3 regions of the Streptomyces sp. NPDC014894 genome follow, and region 1 is predicted to be linked to each of the others. Evidence: riboswitches for the same ligand, from Rfam matches in the RefSeq annotation. Region 1 holds a riboswitch; each other region holds the start of a gene.

Region 1 (5,828 bases):
ACCCCGGGGGAGCTGCTGATCGCGGGCCCGGACACCCGCGCCCACCGGCCCGAGGTCCCCGGCCGCACCCGGTACGCCGGGGTCCGCTTCGCCCCCGGGGCCGCTCCGGCCCTGCTGGGCGTGGCCGCCGACGAGACCCTCGACCGGCGGATCGGGCTGGCCGACGTCTGGGGCGCGGCGAAGGCCCGCGAACTCACCGAGCGGATCGACGGCGCGGCCGACCCTGGCGCCGAGCTGGAGGCCCTCGCGCTGCGCCGGGCGCGGACCGCGGTCCGGCCCCCCGATCCGCTGCTCGCCGCTGTCGTACGACAGCTGGAGAGCGGCTCCACGGTCGCCGCCGCGGCCGAGGCCGTCGGGCTCGGCCCCCGCTCGCTGCACCGCCGCTCCCTGCGCGCCTTCGGCTACGGCCCCAAGACCCTCGCCCGGGTGCTGCGGCTCCAGCGCGCGCTGGCGCTGGTGTGGGAGGGGACGCCGTACGCGGCGGCCGCGCTCGCCGCGGGCTGCGCCGACCAGGCCCATCTCGCCCGGGAGATGCGGGAGCTGGCCGGTGTCACGCTCAGCGCCTATGTGGCGTCGGCGAACAGCTGAACCCCGCAGCCGTCCGGGTCCAGCACGATGGCGTACCGCTGGCCCCAGACCGCGTCCCACGGCTCCAGACGGCCCCGGTGGCCCGCCGCGACCAGCTCCGCGTACACCGAGTCCACCTCCGCCGGACTGTCGCAGCGGAAGGCGAGTCCCACCCGCTCGCCGCCCGACGGCCGCGTCCACCCGGGGTCGAAGGAGCGCACCGTCTCCTCGGTGTCCCAGAGCACCCTGATCCCGCCCGGAAGCGCGATCTCCGCGTGCGGCGCGGTGTCCGCGTCGGCCGGGAGATCCAGGCCGAGGCGGCGGTAGAAGGCGAGTGAGGCGGCCATGTCGGAGGTGACGACGCCGATCGCGTCGAGTCGTGGAGTCATGGGGTCACCGTAGGCCGCAGGGGGGTGGGGGGTCTTGAATGAATCGGACAAGGGGGTGGGGGGCTCGTCGGCTGCGGGTTCCTGTGGCTCGGCTTCGTCCTCAATCGCCGGACGGGCTGGAAATGCTGGTCTGTCCTCAATCGCCGGGCAGGCTGGGGTTGTGTGCCGCGCGGCTGGGTTGTGTGCCGGGCGGGTTGGGGGGAATCCAGCCTCGCCGGCGTTTGAGGCGCGGGGTGTGGGGCGGAGCCCTGGTGTGGCGGTGCGGTCGGCTGCGGGATTCCGTGGCTCGGGTTCGTCCTCAATCGCCGGACGGGCTGGAAATGCCGGTCCGTCCTCAATCGGCGGACGGGCCGGGTTGTGCGACGGACGCGCGTGAGTGGTCCCGCCTCGCCGGTGTCGGGCCGGTGTGGAGGCGGCCCGCGAGGTGGCTGAAGGTGAGTCCGAAGACGGTCCAGAGCGTTACGTGGATCGCGAGGGTGGCGAGCCGGAAGTCCCAGACCACGGCCGCGGGAAACCCCTTCGGGACCTCGTCGAACGACGGCAGGAACGCGTACGCCAGGGCCACGACGCCCACGAACGCGGCCGCCGCCGCCACCGTCGCGTTCTCCTTGCCCAGCCGGGGGGCCAGCCGCTTCCCGAGGATGACCGCCGCCACCCCCAGCAGCACACTGAGCACGACCATCAGGAAGTACAGCGCGGTCCGCCGGCCGATCGTCTCCGGGTCGCCGACCGCGGGCGGGTTCGGCGGGTACTTCAGATAGGGCACGACGTAGACGGTCAGCAGCCCGCCGAGGGAGATCAGCGCGGCCGTGGCGCGCGGGCCGAAGGAGCCGATGCGGCCGAGGGCCGTGGCGTGGGCGAGGGCCGCCACACCGCCGACGGCCACCCCGAAGAGGAGGAGCGCGGTGGCGAGCCCGGCCGTGGACTGCACGGCCCGGCTGACGAGTTCCTCGCCGCCGTGCTCATGGCTGTGGCTCTCCTCGAACGCGATGGCCGCGTCCACCGGGCCCTCGCCGAGGACGTACGCCACGAGCGCGGCGACCGCCCCGGCGATCAGGCCCGCGAGCATGCCGCGGACGAGCAGGGCTCTGACGGATATGGAGTTCATGGACGTTCCCCTGTGACTGGATCCGGGCGAAACGGCGGTGCTGGGGGCTCGCGACCGCCCTCAGTGGCAGGGGAAGCCGAGCAGATGCCGTCCGTCGTGGACCCATTCGTGCACCGTCTCCCCGGCGATCAGGGAGGTGGCGCCCTGCTCCGCGCCGACGAAATAGAGCAGGATCAGCGCCAGCACGCCGACGAACACGGCCCAGGGAGCGATCTCCTTGAGCGAGAGAGGGGGGAGCGCCGGTGCGGCGGCGGGAGCGGCGGGCACGGTGGAATGAGCCATGGCGAAACCTCCTGGGGGAACACGCGTCCCGGTCGTGGTGCCTGGTGCCTACGACGAAGGCGGCGGGTCTGACTTCCCGCGAAACCGCGGGTACACAGTGGCGCGACCGTGCCGGAATCTCACCGGACTTCCATCACACTTTCGTCATGTCCACGCGACCGTACCGGTTCGGAGCGTGCGCCGCCATGGTGTGAGTTGGCCGAAACTGATGGATTCGGGGAGGGGATGGGAATGACGTTGCGGCTGATGCTGGTCGCGCCCGTGACCACGGCGGCGCTGCGCGGGGCCAGATTCCCCGTGGACGAGCCGCCGGACGCGGCGGGGCTGCGCGCGGCGCGGGCCGCCGCCGGGGCGCTGCCCCGGGTCGACCGGGCGGTCTGCGCGCCCGCCGAGCGCTGTCGCGGGACCGCTCTGGCGCTGGGGCTGCGGGTGACGGGGGAGGACGCGCCGGCCGACTGGGACATGGGGCGCTGGCGGGGCCGGAGCCTCGCGGAGGTGAGCGCGGCGGAACCGGACGCGGTGGCGCGCTGGCTCGCCGATCCCTCGGCCGCGCCCCACGGCGGGGAGTCGCTGACCGCGCTCCGCACCCGGGTCGGGGCGTGGCTCGACGGCCTCCCCGCCGCCCCCGGCCGGCTCCTCGCCGTGGTCGACCCCGCCGTCGTCCGCGCCGCCCTCGTCCACGCCCTCGCCCTCCCCCCGCAGACCTTCTGGCGTCTCGACATCGCCCCCCTCGCCCTCACCGAACTCACCACCCGCACCCCGCCCCACTGGAACCTCCACTGCGGCGCCCGCCTCCAGGCCCCCGGGGACGCCCCGCCGGGACAGGACGGCTGAGGCGCCGTCGCCGGTCCGCGCCCGAGAACGGGCCCGCGGGCCGTCGCTCCGGCGGGCTCACGCTCCCGGCGCGGCGTGGCCCGGGGCCAGGACGGGGGAGACGCCGAAGTCGCGCCGGGGCAGGGCCACGTCCTCCTCGCAGTCCGCCGCCCCGCACTCGCAGTCGAACGCCACCACCGTCGCCCCCGCGTCCCCCCGCGCCCACGGCCGGCCGAAGTACCCCCGGTACTGGCCCGCCAGCGCCTCGTTCGCGTACCGGGCGAGCCCCGCCCGGCCGGCCGCGGTCGTCTCGCGGGGAGCCGAGGCCAGGGCCTCGGCGAAGTGGTCCTCCACCGCGGCGAGGGTCTCCCGTACGCCCCGGTCGCCGTCGACGGCCAGCCGCGCGCCGGAGTACTCCGTCACCTGGGCGCCGATCTCCCGCACCAGCAGCCGGTACAGCTCCAGCGCGCCCTCGCCCAGCCCCCGCTCCGCCAGCCTGCGCCGCTGCACCCGGGGCGTCGGCAGCAGCCACAGCGCGTGGACCCCGGCGACGGGCGGGGTGACCGGGGTGCCCTCCACCACCACGGCGGGAGCCGCCGGCAGCCCCCGCACATCGTCGGCGATCATCGGACCGCGCTCATGGTGCAGCGACATCGCGAGCAGCTCCCCGCCCGGCCGGGACCAGCGCTCCCCGGGGGACAGCGACTCGAAGCGGAGCGCCGCCGGATGACCCGCAGCCAGCGCCCGGTCCCGGTGCCCCCAGGTGTGCGCGTCCGCGCTGTACCGGCGCAGACCGTGCCGGCGCGCCAGCAGCCGGGCCACCGTCGTCTTCCCCGCGCCCGGCGGACCGCCGATCCACAGCGCTATCGGACCCCGTCCCCGGGCGCCGCCGCGCTCTCCGGCTCCGTCTCCTCCTCGGCGATCGGCTGCTCCGTCCAGATCACCTTCCCGTCCGGCGTGTACCTCGTCCCCCACCGGTCCGCGAACTGGGCCACCAGGAACAGCCCCCGGCCCCCCTCGTCGGTGCTCGCCGCCTGCCGGAGATGCGGCGAGGTGCTGCTGTGGTCCGACACCTCGCAGATCAGCGTCCGGTCGCGGATCAGCCGCACCCGGATGGGTCCGATCGCGTACCGGATCGCGTTGGTGACCAGCTCGCTCAGGATCAACTCCGTCGTGAACGCCTCTTCGCCGAGATCCCATTCGCCGAGCTTATGGGTGACCGCGTTCCGCACCTCGCCCACCGCCGAGGGATCCGACGGGACGTCCCACTCCGCCACCTCTCCCGAGTCCAGCATCCGGGTCCGCCCCACCAGCAGCACCACATCGTCCCGGGGACGCTCCGGCAGCAGCGCTCCCAGCACCGCCTCGCAGGTCTCGTCCGGGGTCCGCCCGGCATGCCCCTCCACGGTCTCCCGCAGCAGCGCCAGCCCCTCGTCCATGTCCCGGTCCCGGTCCTCGACCAGACCCTTCGTGAACAGCACCAGACTGCTGTTCTCGGGCAGCTCCAGCTCCAGCGTCTCGAACGGCAGCCCGCCCAGCCCCAGCGGCGGACCGCCGGGCACATCCGCGAAGAACGCCGTCCCGTCCGGGTGGAGCACCAGCGGCCGGTGGTGCCCCGCCCGCGCGACCGTGCAGCGGCCCGAGGCCGGATCGTAGATCGCGTACAGACAGGTCGCACCCGTGACCTGGACGTCCGGCCCGCTCGCCGACTCGTCCTGGTCCAGCCGGACCACCAGCTCGTCCAGATGCCACAGCAGCTCGTCCGGCGGCAGGTCCAGCGTGGAGAAGTTGTACACCGCCGTACGCAGCCGACCCATCGTCGCGGCGGCGTGCAGCCCGTGGCCCACCACATCGCCCACCACCAGCGCCACCCGCGCGCCCGGCAGCGGAATGATGTCGAACCAGTCCCCGCCCACCCCGCCGGCCCCGCCCAGCCCCGCCTGCGCCGGACGGTAGCGGTACGCCATGTCCAGCGCCGTCTGCTCCGGCAGCCCGCGCGGCAGCAGACTGCGCTGAAGGGTCACCGCCATGGTGTGCTCACGGTCGTAGCGGCGGGCGTTGTCGACGCTCACCGCCGCCCGCGCCACCAGCTCCTCGGAGAGCGAGCGGTCCTCCTCCTCGAACGCCTCCGACGTGCGCGAACGCCAGAACATCGCCACGCCCAGAATCGCCCCGCGCGCCCGCAGCGGCACCGCGATCATCGAGTGGAAACCCGCCTCGACCAGCTGCTCGGCCCGCTGGGGCGACTGCTGCTCCCACCCCGCGTACGCGCCGAGATCCCGCTCCAGGATCGCCTCGCCCTCGCTCAGCCCCGCGCCCATCCGGGTCGTCGGCAGATAGCGGATCGTCGTGCCCAGCCGGAAGTGCGCCGTCGTCTCGCCCAGACCGGCCGCCGCCACCCGCCGCATGTCCTCGCCCGCGCCCGTCGACACCGGCTCCTCGCCGCGCAGCACCCGCTCCACCAGATCGACGGTGGCGTAGTCGCAGAACCGGCCCACCGCGAACTCGGCCAGCTCCTCGCAGGTGCGCACCACGTCCAGCGTGGTCCCGATCTCCGTACCGGCGTCGTACAGCAGCTTCAGCCGCCCCTGCGCCACCTCCGCCCGGCCGCTGACGGCCTGAAGCTCCGTGGTGTCGCGGAAGGTCGCCACACTCCCCAGCAGACTGCC
Region 2 (5,828 bases), on a different contig from region 1:
AAGGTCCGGCGCTCACCGCAGTTGTCGAGGGTCACCGGATAGTGCCGGTTCGCCGACGCGCTCTCCTTGCCGCCGGCGGAGGAGTCGACATCGGCCCCGCAGCCGGAGAGCGCCAGCGCGGTCACGAGTATCAGGGCCGGTGCGCGCAGGGAACGCGGGGAACGGGACATGGCGGAAGGCTCCTTGGGACGAGGACGAGGACGAGGACGAGGGATGGGAGGGGACGGGACGGGGGAACGCGTCAGGGGCCGGCGGGGTCGCCGCCCGGCGGCAGACGGTCGAACAGCAGCTGCACCGCGCCCGAGACGGGATGCGCCACCCGATGCGCCCGGACGCCGAACACCTCCGCGAGCAGCCGCGCCGTCAGCACCTCGTGCGGCGGCCCCGAGGCCACGATCCGCCCGTGGTCGATCACATGGAGCGCGTCGCAGTGCACCGCGGCCAGATTGAGGTCGTGCAGCGCGGTCAGCACGGTGAGACCGCTGGCCCGCACCAGGGACAGCACCTCCAGCTGCTGCGCGATGTCCAGATGGTTGGTGGGCTCGTCGAGGACCAGAACCCGCGGCCGCTGCGCCAGCGCCCGGGCGATCAGCACCCGCTGCCGCTCACCGCCGGAGAGGGTGAGAAAGCTCCGCTCCGCCAGATGGGACGCGCCGACCCCGGCCAGCGCCGCCCGGCACTCGGCCCGGTCCTCCGCGCTGGTCCTGGCCGCCGCCCGCTGATGCGGCAGCCGGCCCATCGCCACCACCTCGGCCACGGTGAAGTCGAACTCGGCGACCGTGTCCTGGGGGAGCGCGGCCAGCCGCCGGGCGCCCTCGCGCTGGCTCAGCGCGTGCAGATCGTCGCCGTCGAGCCGGACGGTCCCCGCCGCGGGGCGCAGCGCCCGGTACACACAGCGCAGCAGACTGGACTTGCCGCTGCCGTTGGGGCCGACCAGGCCCACGAGAGCGCCGCTCTCCGCGCGCAGGGTGACGTCCTCCACCAGCCGCGCCCCGCCGACGGCGACGGTCAGGTCGTCGATGTCGATCCTCATCACTGGCCTCCGAAGGTGTAGCCGCGACGGCGCATCAGCAGGACGAAGCAGGGCACGCCGATGACCGCCGTCAGCACGCCCACCGGCAGTTCGGTGGGGGCCAGGACGACCCGGGAGAGGATGTCCACCCAGATCAGCAGGATCGCGCCCGCGAGCGGGGCGACGGCGAGCAGCCTGCGGTGGTCGGCGCCCACCACCATCCGTGCGGCGTGCGGGACCATCAGCCCGATGAAGCCGATCGCGCCGCTGACCGCGACCACCGCTCCGGTGACGGCGGCGGAGACCACGAACAGCTCCCGGCGCAGCCGGCCGGGGTCCACTCCGAGGGCGGCCGCGGTCTCGTCGCCCATGGCGAGCGCGTTCAGCCGGCGGGCGGAGAGCCCGAGGTGGAGCAGCCCGGCGAGCACCGCCCCGGCCGCGATCGGCACGGCGGCCCAGTTCGCCCCGCCGAGGCTGCCGAGCAGCCACATCATGGCCGAACGGGCCGCCTCGCCGTGCTCGGCGGCGAAGACCATGAAGGTGGTGATGGCGGAGAAGCCGTAGTACATCGCGGTGCCGGTCAGCACCAGCCGGATCGGGGTCAGTCCATGGGCGGTGCGGGCGATCGCGTACACCAGCGTCATCGCCGCCAGCGCCGAGGCGAAGGCGGCGGCGGACAGAGCCCAGACGCCCAGGGCCCCGAGCGCGCCGAAGATGAGGACGGCGTTCGCGCCGACGGCCGCGCCCGAGGAGATGCCGAGGACGAAGGGGTCCGCCAGCGCGTTGCGCACCATGGCCTGGACGGCGACCCCGATCGCCGTGAGCCCGGCCCCGACGACCCCGGCCAGGACCGCGCGGGGGAAGCGCAGCTCCCAGACGATGGTGTACGCGGGGACCTGTTCGGGGGTGATCGTGCCGCCGGTCAGCCCCGCCCGGAGATGGCCGAGCACCTCGGCCCAGCCGATCCCGGACGCGCCGATGCCCGCGCCGCAGACGACGGAGACCGGCAGCGCGAGAAGGAGTACGGCCAGCAGCGGGAGCAGCGGCACCCGGCGGGGCGGCGCGGGTCCCGTACCGGAGCCGGCGGCGGCCGGCTGACGCGCGAGGGACTTGCGATCGGTGGGTACGGCCACGAACGACGTCGCTTTCGCCTCGGGCCGTGCGTCCACGGCCGAGGAGCTGCCCGGGGCGGATGTCCGGCCGGGCATCCTCTCGCAGTCCACGGCGAGTTGACAGGATCCAGCGCCGCTGCGGGAAATCGGGCTCACGGGCCCCGGAATCCAGGGCTCCGCCTACCGTTGCGGGTCAGCGCCGGACTTCGACCGGACTTCCCCCGCAGAGCGCCTGAAGAGTAACGCGTCCCGGGGGCACGGCGGTTGCCGGGTCCGCCGGGGCGCCGCCCGGCGGGCGTCCTGCCCCGGTCCGTGATGATTCGCGACAGGCCGGGGGCGCGCCCACCCGCCTTCGGGGCCGTCACGCGGGTACGCCCGGCCGGAACAAGCTGCTTCGACCGCCCCGGCCTGCCGCTGACCCGTGTCCGCGCCGACGCCGGTCGGGCCGTCGGCCGCGCCGTCAGTCGAAGGTCATGCCGAAGTAGGGATCGGGCTTCCCGGTGTAGGGGTTGAACCCGGACTCCCAGCGCTGCCGCTCCACCCGCCAGTGCACGAAGTGCGGCGCGGGCTCGCCCCAGAGCGAGAGATCGCTGAGCGGGCACTCGGGAAACCCCCGCCTGAACACCCGTCTCAGGAACTCCGCCATCCCCATGTCGTACACCTTCCAGGTCGGCGAGCCGTGCCGCTCCCAGACGACCACCGGCCACGCGTCCGGATCGCCGTCGTCGGTCACCCAGCCCAGGATGTCCGCCCCGCAGCTCACCCCCCACGCGATGAGCCGGTCCGGATCGGCGGCCACCCCCTCGGGCGGCCTCTCCCGGCGCCAAGTGAACCGTAGATTCCGGGTCTCGGCGGCCATGCCGTCGTACTCGGCGTTCCACGGGGAGTCCTCGGCGAGGGCGGGGGCGAGGACGGAGAACGCGTCGTCGATGCCGCCCGATCCGTACGCCGCCATGAAGGCGATGTAGTCCGACGGGAAGGAGACGCCCCACTCCTCCCGGGCCGCCGCCCAGTCGACCCGGTCGTCCGCGCCGTCGCGCGGCGACATGACCGCCATCAGCGCGGACAACGGCGATTCCTCGGACATGTCCCCTCCAGCGCTGTCGTGTTGAGGGAAACATAGCCGCGGGCACTGACAGCGGACCGTGCTCCGTCCGCCGCACGGCCGGGCCGAGGCCCGGCGTCCCGGCGGTCGCCAGGACATACGCCGGGGCCGAGCGAATCGGAAGACCCGGTGATATCACGCCGTGCTTGCCCTCAGGGAGCCCCGGACCGGCCGTTCCGGGCCCGCTGCCACTGAGACGGTGATCACCGTCTCAGTTGTACAACCTTGTCAGGGCTCCATCAGTCTCACCCTTGACCACCGCCGTGGTCGTACCCAAGAGGAGAACGTCATTTCCGCCATACGCAAGACCCTGTCCGCCACCGCTGTCGTCACGCTGGTCCTCACGGGCGCGGCCGCCTGCGGCACCGTGGAGAACCTGTCCGCCGGCCAGAAGCTGGACCGCGCCTTCGACAAGCTCGGCAAGGAGAAGTCCATCTCCCTGGAGCTGGACCTGGACACCGACGCCGCGACCGTGCAGTCGCTGGACGCCAAGGCGTCCGAGCCGGGCGAGGAGATCCCGAAGGAGGCCGCCGAGCTGATCGCCGGAGGCAGCATCTCCATCTCCATGGAGTCGAAGAAGCCGCTCGCCGAGTCCGGCGAGAAGGACTTCATCGGCATGGCCATGAAGGTCAGCGGCGCCGACGGCGAACTCGTCGAGTACCGGATGGCCGGCGACTACAGCTACTTCCGTATCGACATGGAGGCCTTCGGGAAGCTGTCCGGGGAGGCCATGCCGCCCGCGGAGGAGCTGCCCGACAGCGCCGGCCCGCTGAAGAAGGTCTTCTCGGGCGACTGGGTCAAGGTCTCCAACAAGGAGATGCGGAAGACCCGGGACGAGATGACCGAGGCCCTGGGCGAGAAGGGCGCGAAGCCCGAGGCCAAGCCCACCCTCGACGCCGCGGCGCAGAAGAAGCTCACCGACGCGCTGCGCGACGCGATCACCCGCGAGGTGGAGTTCAAGACCGCCGACGGCAAGGACGGCGCGGAGCGCGTCACGGCCACCGCCCCCCTGCGCGCCCTCGTCACCGAACTGGTCGACGCGATCCGCCCGCTGGCCAAGGAACTGCCCCCGGGCATGCAGACGCTGCCCACGGCCAAGGAGCTCAAGGAGGTCCCGAACACCAAGGCCACGGCCGACTTCATCCTCAAGGACGAGGCGCTCACGGAGATGTCCGTGGACCTCACCAAGCTGGACAAGAGCATGAAGGCCGACAAGTTCGCCCTGGTCCTGCGGGTGGGCGCGGGCGACAAGCCCACGGCCCCGGCCGGCGCCACCGAGATCAAGGTCGACGAGCTGATGGAGGGCTTCTTCGGAGGCGGTCCGAGCGAGGGATTCCCGGGCGAGAACGCCTCCGTGGGCATCTCCGCGGACGTTCCTCTGGACGCCCAGGGATGATCCCCGGCGCGACCGGGCCGCCGGGCCCGCCTCCCCACCGGAGGCCGAGGCCCGGGGCCCGTCCCGCGCGGACGCCCGGTGACACATGACGCCGGGCCGCTCAGCCGATTCCCCTCATGCCTGCCTGCCCTTCTGCCTGACTGCCTCCGGAGCCCGGCCCTCCGCAGTCGCGGAGCGCGACCGGGCGCCCTGAACGGCTCGCGACGACAGGACGGCACCGTCCTTGTCGACATATCCACCCGAGCGGCCGTGGATGCGCGCGGCCGCCGAGAGCGGGACCGGGAGACGGGACCCGCGCACCGTGCCGTTCTCCCGGCCGTGCGGTTCTCCGCACCGTGCCGCGCCGCTCCCCGTGTCGCACCGTGCCGTCTGCGTGCCCGGCCCGCCGGCAGTAGCCGCTCTGCGCGCCCGGCCCGCCGACAGCGGCCGCGCTCTCGCTTCCCGCGGGTCCCGCGCCTCCGCCGGGGTGACCCAGCCGCTCCGCGTCCTGGTCGACGAAGGGCGGCCGTCCGCGACCCGGCCCGATGCCCGGGCGCGCGCGAGGCTCCCGGCCGGGGCCCGGACCGCGCGGTCCCGCTGAAGGAACCGCCTCACGGACCGCCGCCCAGGGCGACAAGCTTCCCGTCGACTCGCCGCGAGCCCCGGCCGGTGTGCGCCGGGCCGCGTTGTTGCGGGCGTATTGCGGTTGTGTGGCAGCGCGGAGCGGGGCGTACCGGCCTGTACCGGACGTCACTACGGTGTCTGCGTCACCGACAGAAAGCGAGCATGTCATGTCCGTCACCGACCAGTACCTCGTCAACAACAAGAAGTACGCCGCGTCCTTCGACGGACCGCTGCCGCTTCCGCCGTCCTCCCGGGTCGCCGTCGTCGCCTGCATGGACGCGCGGCTCAACGTCTACGGCATCCTCGGCCTCCAGGACGGTGAGGCCCACGTCATCCGCAACGCCGGCGGGGTGATCACCGACGACGAGATCCGTTCGCTCGCCATCAGCCAGCGCCTTCTGGGCACCCGGGAGATCATCCTGATCCATCACACCGACTGCGGGATGCTGACCTTCACCGACGACGCCTTCGCGCGGGGGATCGAGGAGGAGGCCGGCGTCCGGCCGTCGTGGGCGGCCGAGGCCTTCCCCGACCTCCAGCAGGATGTGCGCGACTCGATCCGGCGCATCACCACCAGCCCGTTCGTGCCCCACACCGACG
Region 3 (5,828 bases), on a different contig from region 1:
TTCCACCAGCTGTTCGGCCCGGTGGGCGTGCTGCTCTCGAACGTCGACGAACTCCAGGACGCCGGGGCGGGTCTGGCGCGTCTCGTCGGCGTCACCGCCCTGCCGAAGCCGCCCGCGGCCTGCCCCCCGCCGGCGCCCGGCCCGTCCGGCGGCGGCCGGGTCGTCCTCGACCGGGTCTCGTACGGATACGGTCCCGGCCGGCTCGCGCTCGACCGGGTCTCGCTGACCGTCGAGCCCGGGGAGACCGTCGCGATCGTCGGGGCCAGCGGGGCCGGGAAGACGACGCTCGCCAAGCTCGTCGCCGGTGTGCTGAGCCCGGACAGCGGCGAGATCGTCATCGACGGCGCGCGGGCCGCGTCACCGGCCGGGCGCGCCCGGACCGTCCTGGTGAGCCAGGAGGTCCATGTCTTCGACGGGACCGTCGCGGAGGATCTGCGCCTCTTCGCCCCCGGCGCGGACGACGACCGGATCCGGGCGGCGGCCGCGCGGCTCGGCGCGGAGTGGATCGACGGGCTCCCCGCCGGACTCGACACCCCGGTCGGCGCGGGCGGCCACGAGCTGACCGCCGCGCGGTCGCAGCATCTGGCGCTGCTCCGGCTCACCCTGGCCGCCCCCTCGGTCGCGGTCCTGGACGAGGCCACGGCGGAGGCGGGGAGCACGGACGCGGGTCTGCTCGACCGGGCGGCGGCCTCGGCGCTGTCCGGCCGTACCGCCATCGTGATCGCCCACCGGCTCGGCCAGGCCGCGCGGGCCGACCGCATCGTCGTCATGGAGGACGGCCGGGCCGTCGAGTCCGGGACGCATACGGAGCTGGTGCGGGCGCGGGGGCGGTACGCGCGGCTGTGGGAGGCGTGGGAGCGCGGCCGCTGAGCGGGCGCGGCCCCCGGGCCCCCGGCGGTCAGTCGAAGCGGACCCGCGCCGCCGGCGTCACCCGGATCGAGCGTCCGGGGTACTGGATGGTGGCGAAGGTCGTGTTGTGGTGCTCGACGACCTGGGCCGCGGTCGGCACGACGCCCACCGGGCGTACCGGTGTGGTGTGTCCGTCCGAGACCAGCACGAGATCGTGGCCGAGGGAGAGAGCGGCCCGGGCGGTGGAGTCGACGCAGTACTCCGTGGCGAAGCCGGTGACGACCAGCCGGCGCACCGCCCGTCCGCGCAGCAGGTCGCCGAGGCCGCTGCCGAGGAAGGAGTCGGCGCTGTCCTTGTCGAGGACGGCGTCGCCCGGCCGGGGCGCGACCGCCGGGTGGATGTCGCGGAGTTCGGCGGGCACGGGGTAGGCGTCGAGGCGTTGCCTCAGATGGACGACGGGCGTCCCGGCGGAGCGGGCCCGGCCGGCGAGGCCGGCGATCCGGGAGAGACAGCCGTCGGCGTCATGGGCGTCGGCCAACAGGGCGATCTGCATGTCGATGATGAGCAGCGCGGTCTCCGGCATCCCGCGAGCCTATCCCTCCGGCCGCGCGCGTCGGCGGGGAACGCGGCCGGGCGACCCGGGCGATCGGTGCGCGGGGGCGGCGGCCCGGGTGCGCGTCGCCCGTACGGTGAAGCCCTCCCGGCGCATGTCGGCGGCGGCGTCCTCGGGCAGCGCGTCGAGCATCGTGCGGTGGGCGGGGGCGAGCAGCCCGCCGGCCGGCCGATCCTCTCCTGTCGGCGGACGGAGCGTTCGAAGAACAGATCGCGGGCTTCGTCGGCGGGGTCGGCCGGCACGAGGTCCGCTGCGCGTTCGGGGGCGGCCCCGGCGGCGAGGCGTACGAGCGGCCCGCCCCAGCTGTGGCCGACGAGGACGAACGGCCCGGGGCCGAGGCGGTCGAGAAGGTCCGTCAGGTCCTCGGCCATCCTGTCGAGGGCCCGGGCCGCCGGGTCCCGGCGGCTCCGGCCGAGGCCGCCGCGGTCGTGGACCACCGTGCTCGTCCGCCCGGACGAGCGCCCCGTACGAGCGGCCCGCGGCGAGCCCTCCCCCCTCCGATCCGGCCTGCTCGGCGCGGGTCGGCCGCCGCCAATCCCGAACCATCCGTGTCTCATGTCACGGTCCGGAATGTGAACAGCACTGTCCGAAGGCACGCGATCCCTCTACGCTGACCGGTGCAGCTGGTTCGCCCTGTCCGCCAGACAGACGCGTCGCAAGAGGGAACCCGGTGGAAATCCGGGACTGCCCCGCAGCGGTGAGTGGGAACGACCGCCGTCATACGCACTGGATCCGGGAAACGGATCTGGGAAGCGACGGCCAGTAGGTGCCGACCGGGAGACCGGACGGCGGGCCCGCGAGTCCGAAGACCTGCCCGCTGTCCGCGCACGACCCGTTCGTGTGCGGATATCCCGGTGACCTCGTGGGCGGGTCGGCGACCATATCCGGCGGACGACCGCGCCCTGCGCGGCACGGGTCCGTCCGATGTGTCCTCCCTTCGCCTCCTCGTCCCGTCACCGGGATCCACAGGAGACATCTCGCGAAGGAGAGTTCCGTGACAGCGAAGTCCGCAGCCGCGGCAGCACGGGCCACCGTGTACGGCTACCCCCGCCAGGGCCAGAACCGGGAACTGAAGAAGGCCGTCGAGGGGTACTGGAAGGGCCGCGTCACCGCCGACGCCCTCCGGGAGACCGCGGCGGATCTGCGCCGGACGAACTGGCGTCAGCTGGCCGACGCCGGCGTCCACGAGGTGCCGACCGGCGATTTCTCGTACTACGACCACATGCTGGACACCAGTGTCATGGTCGGGGCTGTCCCCGGGCGGCACCGCGCCGCCGTCGCGGCGGACGCCCTCGACGGCTACTTCGCCATGGCGCGCGGCACCCAGGACGTCGCGCCCCTGGAGATGACCAAGTGGTTCGACACCAACTACCACTATCTGGTGCCCGAACTCGGCCCCGACACCGTCTTCACCGCCGACCCGTCCAAGCAGGTCGCCGAGTTGACGGAGGCCCTCGCGCTCGGGCTCGCCCCCCGCCCGGTCCTCGTCGGCCCCCTCACCTATCTCCTGCTGGCCAAGCCCGCGCCCGGCGTCGCCGCCGACTTCGAACCGCTGACCCTGCTGGACCGGCTGCTGCCGGTGTACGCCGAGGTCCTCGCCGATCTCCGCGCGGCCGGCGCGGAGTGGGTCCAGCTGGACGAGCCCGCCCTGGTCCAGGACCGCACCCCGGCCGAGCTGAACGCCGCCGCCCGCGCCTACCGCGACCTCGGCGGACTGACCGACCGTCCGAAACTGCTGGTCGCCTCCTACTTCGACCGCCTCGGCGAGGCCCTGCCCGTACTGGCCAAGGCCCCCGTCGAAGGGCTCGCCCTCGACTTCACCGAGCGGGCCGCCGGCAATCTCGACGATCTCGCCGCCGTCGGCGGACTGCGCGGCAAGCGCCTGGTCGCGGGCGTGGTCAACGGCCGCAACATCTGGATCAACGACTACGAGAAGTCCCTCGCCACCCTCGGCACCCTGCTCGGTCTCGCCGACCGCGTCGACGTCGCGGCCTCCTGCTCCCTGCTGCACGTCCCCCTCGACGCCGGGGCCGAACGCGACATCGACCCGCAGATCGCCCGCTGGCTCGCCTTCGCCCGGCAGAAGACGGCCGAGCTGGTCACCCTCGCCAAGGGACTGGCCCAGGGCACCGGCGCGATCACCGCCGAACTCGCCGCCAACCGGGCCGATCTGGCCTCCCGCGCCGGATCCGCCCTCACCCACGACCCGGCGGTACGCGCCCGTACCGCGGCCGTCACCGACGCCGACGGCCGCCGCTCCCAGCCGTACGCCGAGCGGACCGCCGCCCAGCGGGACCTGCTCCGGCTGCCGCTGCTGCCCACCACCACCATCGGCTCGTTCCCGCAGACGAACGAGCTGCGCACCGCGCGCGCGGATCTGCGCGCCGGGCGCATCGACACCCCCGGGTACGAGGAGCGCATCAAGGACGAGATCCGCGAGGTCCTCGCCTTCCAGGAGAAGGCGGGCATCGACGTACTGGTGCACGGCGAGCCCGAGCGCAATGACATGGTCCAGTACTTCGCCGAGCAGCTCACCGGCTATCTCGCCACCCAGCACGGCTGGGTCCAGTCCTACGGCACCCGCTATGTCCGCCCACCGGTCCTGGCCGGGGACATCTCCCGGCCGGAGGCGATGACGGTCCGCTGGACCTCGTACGCCCAGTCGCTCACCGAACGGCCCGTCAAGGGCATGCTCACCGGCCCGGTGACCATGCTCGCCTGGTCCTTCGTCCGCGACGACCAGCCGCTCGGCGACACCGCCCGGCAGGTCGCCCTCGCCCTGCGCGACGAGGTGAACGATCTGGAGGCCGCGGGCGCCTCCGTCATCCAGGTCGACGAACCCGCGCTCCGCGAGACCCTCCCGCTGCGCGCCGCCGACCACTCCGGCTATCTCGCCTGGGCCACCGAGTCCTTCCGCCTCACCACCGGCGGCGTCCGTCCGGCCACCCAGATCCACACGCACATGTGCTACGCGGAGTTCGGCGACATCGTGCAGGCCATCGACGATCTCGACGCCGACGTCATCAGCCTGGAGGCCGCCCGCTCCCATATGCAGGTCGCCCGCGAACTGGCCGCCCACGGCTATCCGCGCGAGGCCGGACCGGGCGTCTACGACATCCACTCCCCCCGGGTCCCGAGCGCCGAGGAGGCCGCCGCCCTGCTGCGCAAGGGGCTCGAGGCCATCCCGGCCGAACGCCTCTGGGTCAATCCCGACTGCGGCCTGAAGACCCGCGGCTGGCCCGAGACCCGCGCCTCCCTGGAGAACCTGGTCGCCGCCGCCCGTGAGATCCGCGCGGGGCTGACCGCCGAGAACGCCTGACCACCGGGCCGGGGCGGGCGCCCGCGCGGCGCCCGCCCCGGCCGGGCATCCGCTAACCCCAGGTGAGCGGGTCGAGATGGAGGTAGAAGCTCAGCCGGTCGTGATCGAGGTCGACGCCGTACCGTTCGGCGAACGCGGCGTCGGCGTCCCGCGCCCGTGTCTCGTCCGGCCAGGTCTCCCGCGCGTTGGCGAGCAGCAGGGACAGATCGGCGTAGCGGTCGGCCCGACCGAGGCGGCCCAGATCGACGAAGCCCGTCACCTCCAGGGTCTTCGGATCGAGGACGATGTTGGGCAGGCACAGGTCCCCGTGGCAGACGACCGGGTCGGCGGCCTCCTGGTCCCGCCGGAGCGGGATCGCCGGCTCCAGCCGGGCCAGCAGTTCCCCGGGCGGGGTGTCCCGCTGCCCGGCGGGGAGGAACTCCGGATTCACCGCGTCGCGGGCCACGACATCGCGGGCCGCGGCGACCATCGCGTCCAGGCCGCGGCCGAACGGGCACTGCTCCACGGGCACCTCGTGCAGACCGCGCACCGCGTCCGCGACGCGGTCCCAGGCGGCGCGCAGCTCCTCGGCGGACACCCGGTCGGCGGGGACGCCGGGGACGGCGCTGGTCACCAGGCGGGCTCCCGTGCCGTCGGCGTGCCAGTCGAGCACCCGCGCCCCGGGTACGCCCCGGTCGCCCAGCCAGGCGACCCGGTCGCGCTCGGCCTCCAGATCGGCCGTGTCCTCGGCGGAGACGCACTTGGCGTACCGGGCGCCGTCGGCGCTGCGGAAGACGGCGGCCGCCGACTCCCCCGCCGTGACGGGCAGCCAGTCGCCCTCGGCCGGCGGCGACGGCGACGGCGGCAGGCTCCGGGGGCTGGAGTGATCGCGCATGTCTTCCTCTCTCACGCGGTGCGGGGTTCGGCGGTGGTCCACGCGGCGGCCGCGCGGGCGGGGCTCAGTACGGAGCCGTACGACTTCTGACGGCGAGCGCGGCGGCGTACGGACGCGGTGCGGCCGACCGCGGGTCCGGTCCCGCCCGGTCCCGCCCGGTCCCGCCCGGCCCG

What was found. Region 1 has a riboswitch for cobalamin ahead of ACF089_RS17525 (CbtB domain-containing protein). Riboswitches for the same ligand answer to the same signal wherever they lie in the genome.
Region 2: it holds a riboswitch for cobalamin, as region 1 does, so the genes downstream of both, ACF089_RS31330 (FecCD family ABC transporter permease) here and ACF089_RS17525 (CbtB domain-containing protein) in region 1, are expected to answer to the same signal.
Region 3: it holds a riboswitch for cobalamin, as region 1 does, so the genes downstream of both, metE (5-methyltetrahydropteroyltriglutamate--homocysteine S-methyltransferase) here and ACF089_RS17525 (CbtB domain-containing protein) in region 1, are expected to answer to the same signal.

Annotation. Positions count from the first base shown of each region.
Region 1 covers NZ_JBIBWD010000006.1:381,221-387,048, forward strand. Annotated here, with positions in the region: gene ACF089_RS17510 (DUF6597 domain-containing transcriptional factor) at 1-588, shown strand, start outside; gene ACF089_RS17515 (VOC family protein) at 564-956, opposite strand; gene ACF089_RS17520 (CbtA family protein) at 1,291-2,064, opposite strand; gene ACF089_RS17525 (CbtB domain-containing protein) at 2,125-2,346, opposite strand; cobalamin riboswitch at 2,390-2,524, opposite strand; gene ACF089_RS17530 (histidine phosphatase family protein) at 2,578-3,180, shown strand; gene ACF089_RS17535 (hypothetical protein) at 3,238-3,981, opposite strand; gene ACF089_RS17540 (SpoIIE family protein phosphatase) at 4,023-5,828, opposite strand, start outside.
Region 2 covers NZ_JBIBWD010000018.1:28,636-34,463, forward strand. Annotated here, with positions in the region: gene ACF089_RS31320 (ABC transporter substrate-binding protein) at 1-170, opposite strand, end outside; gene ACF089_RS31325 (ABC transporter ATP-binding protein) at 242-1,033, opposite strand; gene ACF089_RS31330 (FecCD family ABC transporter permease) at 1,033-2,061, opposite strand; cobalamin riboswitch at 2,244-2,368, opposite strand; gene ACF089_RS31335 (SMI1/KNR4 family protein) at 2,585-3,211, opposite strand; gene ACF089_RS31340 (hypothetical protein) at 3,429-4,625, shown strand; gene ACF089_RS31345 (beta-class carbonic anhydrase) at 5,396-5,828, shown strand, end outside.
Region 3 covers NZ_JBIBWD010000008.1:92,295-98,122, forward strand. Annotated here, with positions in the region: gene ACF089_RS20210 (ABC transporter ATP-binding protein) at 1-870, shown strand, start outside; gene ACF089_RS20215 (isochorismatase family protein) at 899-1,411, opposite strand; gene ACF089_RS20220 (alpha/beta fold hydrolase) at 1,294-2,019, opposite strand; cobalamin riboswitch at 2,070-2,295, shown strand; gene metE (5-methyltetrahydropteroyltriglutamate--homocysteine S-methyltransferase) at 2,457-4,781, shown strand; gene ACF089_RS20230 (APH(3'') family aminoglycoside O-phosphotransferase) at 4,834-5,655, opposite strand; gene ACF089_RS20235 (hypothetical protein) at 5,667-5,828, opposite strand, start outside.